Regions from separate parts of the Paenibacillus sp. FSL H8-0282 genome, predicted to be linked through region 4. Evidence: predicted binding sites of a transcription regulator. Region 4 holds the regulator's gene; each other region holds the start of a gene.
What was found. The regulator LexA, encoded in region 4, represses DNA repair genes until DNA is damaged. The targets are predictions, from matches to a motif close to CGAACATATGTTCG.
Positions count from the first base shown of each region.

Region 1: the regulator LexA is predicted to act here: its motif matches at 1,989-2,002, upstream of recA (recombinase RecA).
Region 2: the regulator LexA is predicted to act here: its motif matches at 1,460-1,473, upstream of dndB (DNA sulfur modification protein DndB).
Region 3: the regulator LexA is predicted to act here: its motif matches at 1,770-1,783, upstream of NST94_RS22270 (YolD-like family protein).

Region 1 covers NZ_CP150146.1:4,142,190-4,145,357, reverse strand. The annotation lists gene pgsA (CDP-diacylglycerol--glycerol-3-phosphate 3-phosphatidyltransferase) at 1-375, shown strand, start outside; gene NST94_RS17795 (competence/damage-inducible protein A) at 484-1,770, shown strand; gene recA (recombinase RecA) at 2,072-3,136, shown strand.
Region 2 covers NZ_CP150146.1:819,097-822,264, reverse strand. The annotation lists gene NST94_RS03565 (DNA-binding protein) at 1-357, opposite strand, end outside; gene NST94_RS03560 (helix-turn-helix transcriptional regulator) at 525-869, shown strand; gene NST94_RS03555 (histidine kinase dimerization/phospho-acceptor domain-containing protein) at 1,105-1,302, opposite strand; gene dndB (DNA sulfur modification protein DndB) at 1,533-2,624, shown strand; gene dndC (DNA phosphorothioation system sulfurtransferase DndC) at 2,617-3,168, shown strand, end outside.
Region 3 covers NZ_CP150146.1:5,131,346-5,134,513, reverse strand. The annotation lists gene NST94_RS22285 (glycosyl hydrolase) at 1-369, shown strand, start outside; gene NST94_RS22280 (PH domain-containing protein) at 442-930, opposite strand; gene NST94_RS22275 (hypothetical protein) at 1,048-1,608, shown strand; gene NST94_RS22270 (YolD-like family protein) at 1,823-2,158, shown strand; gene NST94_RS22265 (hypothetical protein) at 2,155-2,319, opposite strand; gene NST94_RS22260 (M15 family metallopeptidase) at 2,437-3,123, shown strand.
Region 4 covers NZ_CP150146.1:3,851,122-3,854,289, forward strand. The annotation lists gene NST94_RS16570 (HAD-IA family hydrolase) at 1-49, opposite strand, end outside; gene NST94_RS16575 (hypothetical protein) at 84-605, opposite strand; gene NST94_RS16580 (DUF896 domain-containing protein) at 655-864, opposite strand; gene NST94_RS16585 (LysM peptidoglycan-binding domain-containing protein) at 974-1,387, opposite strand; gene lexA (transcriptional repressor LexA) at 1,639-2,265, shown strand; gene NST94_RS16595 (L,D-transpeptidase) at 2,444-2,782, shown strand; gene NST94_RS16600 (hypothetical protein) at 2,933-3,168, shown strand, end outside.

The DNA.
Region 1 (3,168 bases), 290 kb from region 4:
ACCAATCTCGGTAAACTCCTTGATCCACTTGCGGACAAACTGCTGGTATCTGCAGTTCTGATTTCACTTGTGGAGCTGGGCAGATGCGATTCATGGATTGCTATTGTAATCATCAGTCGTGAGTTTGCAGTCACCGGACTTCGCCAGATTGCATTGCTAGAGGGAAAAGTGGTTGCCGCCAGCAAATGGGGCAAGATAAAGACGGTTGTACAAATTGTTGCGATCTCACTGCTGTTGTTGAATAATTTCCCATTTCAATTTGTCAGTATTCCTGTAGACGATATTGCTATTTGGGCCGCAGCGCTGATCACTATTTATTCTGGAATTGATTATTTTGTGAAGAATAAGGATCTGCTACAGCTGCATAATGCGTAAGCATGTAAGCTGGATATACAAGGAAAGGTAATAGGTGAAGCACCTATTACCTTTTTTGAAATCCAAAAGCAGTGTACCTACATTATAACGAGGAGGCGAAAGCCAGGTATGAAAGCGGAGATTATTGCAGTAGGGACAGAGCTTTTGCTCGGTCAAATCGTGAATAGTAATGCCCAGTTTTTGTCTATCGAGCTAGCTGCCATCGGGATCGATGTATACTTTCAAACCGTTGTCGGTGATAACAGCAGCCGCCTACAGCAAGCCATCGAGATCGCTCAGAGTCGGGCTGACGTTATTATCTTTACGGGCGGAATTGGCCCCACTGAGGATGATCTGACTAAAGACGCACTGGCTGCATCGCTAGGTAGAACGCTCCATATTGATCGTTTGGCGATGGATCATGTACAACGTTTCTTTGATGATCGTAAGATCGTTATGACCGAAAATAACCGCAAACAGGCACTTATAATTGAAGGAACTACACCGTTGCCGAATGAAATCGGTCTTGCGGTTGGGATTGCTTTTGAGCATGAGAAGAAATATTATATTGTGCTTCCAGGTCCACCTCGTGAGATGAAACCGATGTTCGTAGATAAAGCAGTACCGTGGCTACAGCAGCACGCCTTGACGAACGAAACACCGCTTTATTCAAAAATGCTCAAATTTGCCGGCATCGGAGAATCACTGCTGGAGGACAAGCTCATCGAACTGATTCGCAGTCAGACTGATCCAACGATTGCTCCGTATGCCAAAGAGGGAGAGGTAACTGTTCGTATTTCGACAAAGGCCCCTTCTGAGCATGAAGCTACAAAAAAGCTGGAGATACTGGAACAACAAATCAAGGAGATTTTGCCGGAACATTTGTATGCGAACATTGATGTGCCGCTGGAGCAATTGATTGTGGATTGGATGGCGGATGCCGGCCTGACCTTAAGTGCGGCAGAGAGCTGCACCGGAGGTTTGCTGATGGAGAGCATAACAAATATTCCAGGCAGTGCTTCGATGTTTGCCGGCGGAATCGTCTGCTATTCGAATGACTTAAAGAAAAAGTTACTGAATGTGCCAAGTGCTTATTTGGAGGGACCCAATGCTCCTGGAGCCGTAAGTCGAGAAGTTGCCGAGGTGTTGGCTGACCAAGTGAGAATGATTGCTGACAGCGATTTCGGCTTATCTGTTACGGGTGTGGCTGGACCGGGTTATTCTGAGCGCAAGCCTGTTGGACTTGTATTTATCGGCTTGGCTGAACGGGGACGTAAGACAGAGGTCTATGAGCTTAATCTTAAAGGTACACGGGAAAATATCCGGTTGCGTACTGTAAAGGCTCTGCTGTATCGTCTGTGGCGGAGACTTGAGGAACGCAAGGTGGAGACACCTCTTGAGGGTTCAGACTTGTAATGGGAGATTAGCCCAGTTATAATAAACACATACGGAAGAACCGTGGCACTGAGATTTCTTTGCTGCGGTTTTTTGTATATTTGCAGAGATTTTGATCACGATGACTACTCATGATCATAAGTCGTTGATGTCCGGTGAAGTGGGGAATTTAATTAACTTCTATCTCCGGAGGGAGGCTTACAATAAAAGGGATAAATAACGCCCAAGACAAAAAAAAACGAATGTATGTTCGAAAAAAAGCTTGGCAAGACCTTAAAAACACGTTATTATATTACTATAAACAGTGAAGGAAGTGGTCTGATTGTCAGATCGTCGTGCAGCGCTTGATATGGCGCTTCGTCAAATAGAAAAACAATTTGGTAAAGGTTCGGTAATGAAACTGGGAGAATCCACGCATATGCAAGTGGAAGTTGTACCTAGCGGATCTTTGGCACTTGATATTGCGTTAGGTATAGGCGGACTTCCAAAGGGACGTATTATTGAAGTATATGGACCGGAATCTTCAGGTAAAACAACAGTTGCTCTTCATGCTATTGCAGAAGTGCAAAGACAAGGCGGACAAGCTGCATTTATCGATGCCGAGCATGCGCTTGATCCGAAATATGCACGTAACTTGGGCGTAAATATCGATGAGTTGCTGCTTTCTCAGCCAGACACGGGTGAACAAGCGCTGGAAATCGCCGAAGCACTCGTTCGTAGTGGAGCCGTTGATATTATTGTCGTTGACTCCGTTGCTGCTTTGGTACCTAAGGCTGAAATTGAAGGCGATATGGGTGATTCCCACGTCGGATTGCAGGCTCGCTTGATGTCTCAAGCACTTCGTAAGCTTTCTGGTGCCATTAGCAAATCCAATACGATCGCTATCTTTATCAACCAGCTTCGTGAGAAGATCGGTGTTATGTTCGGTAACCCTGAGACAACTCCGGGTGGTCGTGCATTGAAATTCTACTCTTCTGTACGTTTAGATGTACGTCGCGTAGAGAGCATCAAGATGGGGAACGATGTGGTTGGTAACCGTACTAAGATCAAGATTGTGAAGAATAAAGTAGCCCCTCCTTTTAAACAGGCTGATGTTGATATTATGTACGGTGAAGGGATTTCCAAAGAGGGAAGTCTTGTAGATATCGGTACTGAAATGGATATCGTGAATAAGAGTGGTGCATGGTATTCCTACGAAGGCGAGCGTCTCGGTCAAGGCCGTGAGAATGCTAAACAGTTTTTGAAGGAACATCAGGATATTGCCCTTATTATTGAGAATAAGATCCGTGAAGCAAGTAATTTATCCACTATTGTTGCTGCGCCGAAGAATGAAGATATTATTGCAGAGCAAGAAGAAGAAGAGAAATTGCTTCTCGAAATCGAATAGTATATTAAGCAATAGGACGCCCTGTGATTGAT
Region 2 (3,168 bases), 3.0 Mb from region 4:
TCGAAATTCACGAGCAATCTCTTGCCCGTCCGGTCCTAAATCCTCCAACCACCCAAGTTCTACGTATCTGTAAATGCTATCCCTGGCTTGCTCGTAATCCCCCAGATGTTGATATGCAACTCCCCGCATCTGTTGACTGAACCCATAATAATAAACAAGTGGATGCTGCATCTTAATTAGAGGTATTGTCGTCCCCATCGCCTTATAGTACAGTCGCTCTTCATATATACGCTGGGCATAGCTATACAAAATATCTGCAGTGTATAGCAGCTTATCCCACTTTTCAAAGTAATGTGCAGTTTCCAACATTTCGACAAGAACATCCGGGTTGAAGGCTTTAAGAATAGAGAGATGCAACCGTAAATCCCCCTTTTTTATCCATTTATACCTTCATTGTATATTTTGTAATCTAGAGGGTCAATATAAAAAGTACTAATAAGTACAGATTTAGTGATTATCAAGTTGCCTTTAATAGTCTGTTACGGTTAGCATTCCTCTTCTAACCTTAATGTAGAGGTGATCCTATGAATTTACCAGAAAGCGTCGGCAATCGCATTCGCGAGCTTAGAAAAGCAAAAGGATGGACACAAGAACAACTTGCCGAAGCTGCTTCGCTTCACTACAGTTACATAGGTGGTGTCGAACGAGGAGATCGAAATATCTCATTAGAGACACTAGAAAAAATTATTGCGGCGTTTGATGTTCCAGCTATAGAATTCTTTCGATTCGAGGATGAGACACAGCGTCGCAAGGCGTTGGATGAACATATGGCTTTGCTAAGCAGTAAAAGTGCAGAAGAAATAACAGCACTCACTCAGGTAACTCGAAAAGTGATTGCTGCTATTGGGTTAAGTAAGGATGAAAAGTAGCAACTTCTAAAAATTAACGTTGTTGCATATCTTTTCGAATTCAAAGACTGTATAGATTGTAATTGAAAAATCACAACGATGTGTATATCCCTCAAAGCACCAATCAGATTGAAACTTAACCTTCATACATCAAAGGCCCCTTCTGCCGAAAACGGCGGAAGGGGCCTTTGATGTAGATGGAATAAGCTATTTACCATATAGTTGTGTTGTAAATGCACCACAACGTCCTCCAGCATTAGATTGGAGATGTAACTATGCCGTGTAACGGTGTCTTCAGTTCATGAGATGTATTGGCCAGAAACTCGTTTTTTAACTGATAGAGAAAATGCAACTTTTCTAACAGGTTACTGATAGTGCTATAGGCTCTCAAATCCGCTGGGCGGAGATATAGACCTAGCTGAATATAAAGAAAAAGCCTCACGGAAACTTCCATTCCCCCTTTCTTCTATCCTTACAGTATATTTATGGCTTGCACTCTTAACCATTTTTAATATTATACTCAATATCTAAAGGTTCTAACTGAGTGCCTATTTAAAGAAATTTTTATATTCTTCAAAGAAAAAGAATACTTTTTTACGATCTTTACTAGTTGAACATTTGTTCGTATTGAGTTAAAATGAAAAATATTGCACGTTATTACGTACGTAATAAAGGAGAATGCTGATGAACTTCAGTTACACCTTCCCAGCTTTAAGAGGAATTCAAGCAGGTAGAGAATTCTATACTGTCATGTGTCCACTCCGTTTAATAGCTAAAATTTTCCTGTTTGACGAAGAGGAAATTCCTGTTGAGCATCGGGCACAACGTCTAATGAATAGGTCGCGGATTCCTGATATCACCAATTATATTTTAGAGAATCCTAAGGACTATATCTTCTCTTCTCTAACAGCAAGTGTGGACGGTACTATGAGATTCAAAGAAGTTTCAGATGAGATGAAAGACATAGGACAACTGACTATCTCTCTTGATTCTAAGTTTTTAATTAATGACGGACAACACCGTAGAGCGGCAATCGAAGAAGCCCTGAGGATCTCTCCTGAGCTTGGAGACGAAACAATTTCAGTGGTCTTTTTTCATGACTTTGGCCTTACTCGCTCTCAACAAATGTTTTCAGACTTGAATCGTCACGCCGTCAATACAACATCATCAATCGGAATACTTTATGACCATCGAGATCAATTATCATTAATTACAAAAAGTTTAATATCTGATATCCCATTATTAGAACGATATACAGACCGAGAAAAAGTATCTCTTTCTAAGAATTCACCGAAGCTTTTCGCGCTAAACCATGTTTTTAATACAACTTCTCGTCTTATCAATAAACGTAAAGGCGAACTTATATCTGAACAAGAGAAAGAATTTGTTACCGCCTTTTGGGAGTTACTATGTGTATCAATCCCAGAGTGGCAAGAAGTTATTAAAAAGAAGATCTCACCTCGAGAACTACGTATTCAATCAATCGTCGCTCACGGGATTTTTCTGGAATCTCTTGGAATAATAGGCTATTATCTATACCGGTATCATCCGGATGAATGGCAGTCCTATATTATGAAACTCAACACCATCGACTTGAGTCGAGAAAATAAAAAAGACTGGCAAGGACGCGCTTATAGCAATACTGGCAGAATTAATAAAAATGGTGAAACTATTCAGTTGACTGCAAACTTGATTAAGTCCAAAATCAACCTCCCACTCACCGAACAAGAACAGAAGATTGAAAACAAATTTAAGGAGGTGTCTATAAATGGGTAATTTAGGACTCAATATATTCAATACTGGTACCAAATTCATTGAAGCAAAAGAGTTGATTAAGGAAGTTTATTTAATGGACGAGCGTCCATGGGTTGTTGGTTTTAGCGGCGGTAAAGATTCTACAGCTGTAGTTCAACTTGTCTTTCAGGCACTTCAAGAACTTAATCCTTCTGAGCTGCACAAAAAAGTTTATGTTATCTCTTCTGATACCCAAGTGGAAACACCACTTATTATAGATAAAATCACCCGTACATTAGGTCGAATACAAGAAAAAGCATTAAATCTTGGTCTCCCAATTGAGACGCAAAAGGTCCGTCCTAAGGTTGAGCAGACCTTTTGGGCTTCCATTATCGGTAAAGGTTACCCAACACCTCGTCAAAAATTCAGATGGTGTACAGACCGTTTAAAGATTGAGCCTGCAAATCGCTTTATTCTCGATAAGGTTGATCAATTTGGTGAAGTTATTATGCTACTTGGTGTTCGTGACTCCGAAAGCTCAACACGAGCTGCAGTAATGCAGTCACATACTATTGAAGGTAAAAAG
Region 3 (3,168 bases), 1.3 Mb from region 4:
CTGTTGCGTACGGATGCCAATATTAACTTTTCATGGAGACAAGGTTCGCCTGATCCTGCCATTCGTGTAGATGCGTTCTCTGTGCGGTGGAGTGGGAAGCTGACGGCTGCTTTTAGCGAGGTGTATACCATTTATTCCTACTCTGATGATGGGATACGGGTATGGATTGATGGCGGGCTAGTCATTGATAGTTGGGTGAATCAGAGCGGCCAGGAACGAAAAGGCAGCATAAACCTGATTGCAGGTAAGCCGTATGAAATAAAGGTGGAGTATTATGAGAATGCGGGCGACGCCCGGGTTGTTTTGCAGTGGGAGAGTCCGAGCCAGATCAAGGGGGTTATCCCAGCGGGGGCATTTTATCTTCCATAAAAAGAGTACTTCAAGTGTGCAAGCGCAAGCAAAAAGCCCCGGTTTTCCGGGGCCTTTTTACGTATGAACGTCTTAAATTTGCTCGCGGTAGCTAATGTTGTTGGCGATCTTCTCGTCACGAACGGCTTTGCGCAGAACATCTTTGACGGTTTGGGCATCATGGATTTTTCGAAAAAGAAGCTGAGGCGCTGAGGCATCATCAGAAAATACAGTTAATGATCCAATGCCAAGCATCCGGTCCATGATAGACTGTTTTACGGATAAATCGCGTACGCGCAGCAATTCGATTTCTTCAACATTTTTACCGATAAGTCCGGTCTTTACCATAATACGCTGACTTGTAATGGTATATGAAGTTGTGTTAAGTCCTACGATTCCTTTGAGTCGATCCGAGATGCCGGCAGGTTTGCCTTTCCAGAGGACAACTTCTTGAATGACATGATTATCTACTGCGGGTCGATGAGCGGTTACTGGAGCAGTACCGTCAAGGCTGGTTCCACATTCTCCACAAAATTTAGCGCCCTGCTTGTATTCCGCTCCACAGGTGGTGCAATAAGGCATAAATACTCTCCTTTCCTGATCACAATTAAAATAATTATAACATAACAGTCATTTTACATATATTTCATTTGCGCTTTACACAAACCGACATTATCCTGTTAAGTGGAGGGATAAATAATGAAAAAAGCTTTACTAATAGGAATGCTGATGATGACTGTCATCCTTAGCGCCTGCAGCAATAATTCAACTTCATCGGCACCTGCCACGGAGGAAGAAGTGCAGGAGACCGTGCAAAACTTCTACAATGAAATGTCTAAACTTGAAGAGTCAGGAAAAACTTCTTTAGCGGAGTTCAACGAAGCCATTGCTGGTTATTCAGCAGGAGAACTCACGGACAAGCAGTTGGAGAAGAAAATTAAGCAATTCCAGAGTACCGCAACTGATTTATCGAATCAAGCCGAGAAAGTAAAAATTTCCTCCAGCTTGCCTGAAGACATTCGGAAGTTGCTCGAAGAGTCTAAAGTTGCCTTTGAAAGTGCTTATTCTTTAAAAGAAGAGGCCTCTCAAGGTGCTGATTCCGCAAACGTTACGGCTGAGCAATTTAATGAATTGAATCAGAACGCTGATGTAGCGATGTTATTCGGTATTTCCAAGCTTAACGAGGCAAGAGAAGCAACAGGACTTATAGACTCCGAAGGTCAGGCTACCTCAGAGTCTGGGGACGTTGTTCAAGAATAAATCAAATCAGGCGCTGCGCAGTTTATCTGTCAGCGTCTTTTTGCTGCGAATTTTAGCTTGAATAGATATACATTAATATACATCTTTTGAATAAAGAGTGACCCTTAAAAAGGTATCTTTTTCCTGATTATTGATTAATATGCGAAGATGCGGATATAATACAAACATACGTTCGTGTTGAGAGGAATAGATATATAATTAAGGAGGGGTTACCATGGGCAAAAAGCTGGAGAAAAACGGGCTGTGGGAAAGCAGCCGCATGATGCTGCCGGAGCATAAGATACGAATTATAAGAGATGAACGGGAAACGCTGCGCCGCATCAAGCCTATTCTGGATGAGCAGAAGCTGGAGGAGATTGAATGTACACTGGCTTTGTCGTTGCGGAGTCATATACGAGTGACAGTTGTTCTTTTTGACCCTTTTGAAAATACGATGTTAAGTGGTTTTGTGACTTCCATTCACACCCACTCGCGTGAGTTTAAGCTGCAGTGGGCGGAGGAATGGAAGTGGATCGATGTGGATGATATTGTCGAGGTCTACATCGTTTAATGCTGAGAACCGTTGCCTTCGCTTTTCTCATAAGCGATTAAGGTAACGGTAGGATTACCGGTCAGATGTGCAATGGAAGCTTCAGCATTCCGAATAATTTCCAGTGCTTCTTCCTGTTCACTAAGGGCTGCAACTTTATAGCTATCGCTATGAATATCCATATGTCTCCCACCTTTCGTTAAATATTTTGTCCTTTTTTGTGGAAATCATCCTAAAGGGGACAGGGGTGCAGGCAAATAGGGCAGCGGCATCATTGAATATACCAAAGGGGTGATTCTATGCTGACTTTGGAGCAATTGAGGGAAAAATCCGCGGCGCGTCTGGTCGGGCTTCATCCTGTCTTGGCGGCAGGTGCGAATGTTTTGATTCAGCAAAGCCATGCGAGAGGAGTCCCTATCGTTATTACTCAGGGTCTACGGACCATTGCTGAGCAAAATGCTTTGTATGCGCAGGGTAGAAGCAAACCAGGACCGATAGTTACCAACGCTAAAGGCGGTACCAGCTATCATAATTATGGTCTTGCGTTTGATTTTTCGCTTTTGCTGCCGAATGGCACTAGCCTTTCTTGGGATATCAATCGTGATGGTGATAAGGATAAGACAGCGGATTGGCAAGAGGTTGTACAGGAGGCTAAGCGGCTTGGTTTAGAATGGGGCGGGGACTGGACCTCTTTTAAAGATTATTCACATCTGCAAATGACTTTCGGTTTAACTATAGATCAACTTCGGGCAGGTAAACGTCCAACGACGGACCAAGCCAAGGAGGCTTTAAAAAAGATTACCGGAGGGGATGATCAGGTGAACAAAGACGTTACAGTGACCATTAACCTAAACGGCCGCAAGCTTACCGATGGCGTTCTCGATACCGGAACAACTTATGTACCCATACGTGCGCTGGCTGAGGCGCTTGGAGCAAAGGTTACTTATGATGCTGTGACAAAGACAGTTAATGTAGTAAAAGAGTAAATCCACCATGCATAGACAGTGCCGTCCAAGGGGAAATTATCAGTG
Region 4 (3,168 bases):
CCCACAGCAATGTATCATCAAGGTCAAATAGTACAGCAGAAATTGGCATTACAGGTCTCCCTCTCCCTTTAACTGGTCTAGTTCTATTCGTGAACTACTTCAATGTTGTGAGCTTTAGCAAATGCTTCTAATCGTGTACTCATCGCATTAGTATCATAGCGATTCATAAGTTTTGTGAAAATCCATTTCGTACGTTTCCCTTTGTGCTTAATGACTACAGCTCCACGCGAAAGGGTGATTTTCTCAATATCTGCAGCTGGAAGCCCGCGTTCGCGATTGAATTTAATAGTGGACAGTCTTGCTTTTTCCACCTTCAAGTACGGACGACGGAAGAACAATAGCGCTGCCAGCAAATAGTACAGTACTACTCCTAGCCAATTAGCCAGCATGCCATTGCCTTTGGCCTGATCAATAGAACCAACTACCCAAAACATAGTGCCAAGTATCACTAACACTACCGGAAATGCAATGTTGCGACCTTTAAAGACTTCGGCATTCTGGGTAGGAGATTTAGAGGCATAAATCGTATCCTTGCCTTGTTTCTTTCTTTGCTTGTTGATTTGCTGTGTGTTGCGTTGAACCATTCTTTCCCAAGAACGGGCCATGTGCGTTCCCCCTAGTCATCCTGAAATATCTATGAAAAGGAACAGCGAGCTAATGTTTAAGCCCCTTGTTACCTTGTTCATGCTCATCGTTATCTACTACTTCAATAGTATTTAATTGTGCTCGGAAGTTATTGCGGATATTCCCCAGGTAAATTTCACGAAGCTTGGCGCGTTCCGCCACTTCCTCTTGATTAAGGCCTACGCTCTTCTGTTTGCGTGCCAATTCGTTAATTCGCGCGACCAACTCATCAATATTCAATACTTTCCCTCCCCCTATAAATTAATTCTAACTCTGCCATGAGAAAAAGAGCTTGTCAAGGTCTACTCCCTGCAAGCTCTACTAGTCATTCTATTATGTTCTCAGAAAATTAATAAATAGGTAAAGTAAGTATGTCTCCAGCGTTAATTTGACTACTCTTAATCCCACTTGAACGTTTAATTCCTTCTATATAAACAACTGTCTTCATATCAGCTGGTTTATTCTTAAGAGCAATACTCCATAGTGTATCTCCACGTTCAACCACAATCCGCTTCTCTTCCTTCATTATAGTCGTCGATCCTGCAAACACATTTCCCACTACTGTTAGGCCAGATAATACTAGCACGAAAATCAATATTAACTTAATAAAGAAATCTTGACGGAACAACGAAATCATCCCTCCAAGCAAACGTTCCGTTATCTCTTTCACCTTAGCGGAATTACGGGCAACGTCATTATGTCCTATAGATTCAACCACAGGGGCCTTGTCGTAGATGCTGCGGTATGTACTGTATTTTAGCATAATCATCATCCTCCAAACACTTGTTCTTACTTTCGAATTTATAATAACACGAACATGTGTTTTGTTCAATACTATTTCAGAACAATTGTTCTCTTTTTTTCGAGAGACTCAAGCGGTTCATTTTATTATCATTTGTCTACCATTTTTTAACTCTAGCAGATTAATATTTATAATAGTTAGAACTTATGTTTGTGCGAACGGTAGTTCTATGTTATAATTTTCCCAAACATTACTATATGGGGTTGATTCCAATGTCAAAGATTTCAAGTCGCCAGCTGGCGATCCTGGAATTTATACGAAGCGAAGTCCGCAGCAAGGGTTATCCACCTTCCGTCCGGGAAATTGGAGAAGCTGTTGGCCTTGCTTCCAGCTCCACAGTTCACGGTCATTTGGACCGGCTTGAGAAGAAGGGACTTATTCGTCGAGATCCAACGAAGCCACGTGCAATAGAATTACTAGGCCAAGAGGATTCAGAGAATGTTCACCAATTCGCGCAGACCATCTCACGGATTCCTGTTGTAGGTAAAGTTACCGCCGGGGTACCTATCACTGCTACAGAGAATATCGAAGACTACTTCCCACTTCCTACTCACTATGTAGGTGACAACAAAGTATTTATGCTGTCTGTCATGGGTGATAGTATGGTGGACGCAGGCATTATGAATGGTGACTATGTGATTGTTCGCCAACAACAAACAGCGGACAACGGAGATATCGTTGTAGCCATGACCGAAGAAGATGAAGCAACCGTTAAGACCTTTTACAAGGAACGTGATCATATACGGCTTCAGCCGGAGAATCCAGCTTATGAGCCGCTTCGCCTTAATCGCGTAACTATTCTCGGAAGAGTCATCGGATTGTTTCGAGATATCCACTAAGCATGCACTTCTAACATAAAAGGCTGTTCCGCATATGCGGAACAGCCTTTTTTCTACGTTTTTTTGCTTTTCCAACCACTTACGAACATTTGTTCCCAATGGCTAAAATGGCCATTTTCTATGAATATCCCTTTAGGCGTTCTACTCATATCCTAATTAGAAAGGAGTGTTGCGTATAATGCCCAACTACCGAATTATTGTGGATCTGACCCAACGAATGTTATATCTTCTGGACAATGATATTGTGATTAGAGGTTTCCCTGTCGGCATCGGTAAGATGTTAACCCAATCCCCAGTGGGTGAATTCACTATTATTAACAAACAACCCGACCCAGGGGGTCCCTTCGGTGTTTTTTGGATGGGACTGTCTAAACCACACTACGGAATTCATGGAAACAATGACCCTTCCTCCATTGGGAAAGAGGTGTCCCACGGCTGCATCCGGATGTACAACGAGGATGTGTTAGCACTCGCTGCTATTGTCCCTATAGGCACACGAGTAACGATAAGAAATTAAATTCGAATGGAGGCTCGGCAACCCCCAAATCACATTAAAAAATGGGGGTCATTACATAAGTAAGTATTTTTTCATTAGCATACTAGGAGTTTCGTGATTATATGTCGAATATTGTTAACAGGATTGCAAATTGAAAAGGATGTGTTTAGTTTGAATAATTCAAAAATTAGAACCCTCGTCGATTTTAAAGTCGATGCACTGGGTAAGCTGTCCGGTTTACTTTTAAATGATGAACAAGCTAGTGGAAAAAAAGTGAATTTGCTCACCTCTTTTGGCAGCATTCAGGGAATCGTCTCTCCAACCGTCTCCAACAAAGAGGATGTATTTGATTTAAAATCTTTGATGGATGATGTAATTGTAGACGAATACATATCTTATTTGGGAGC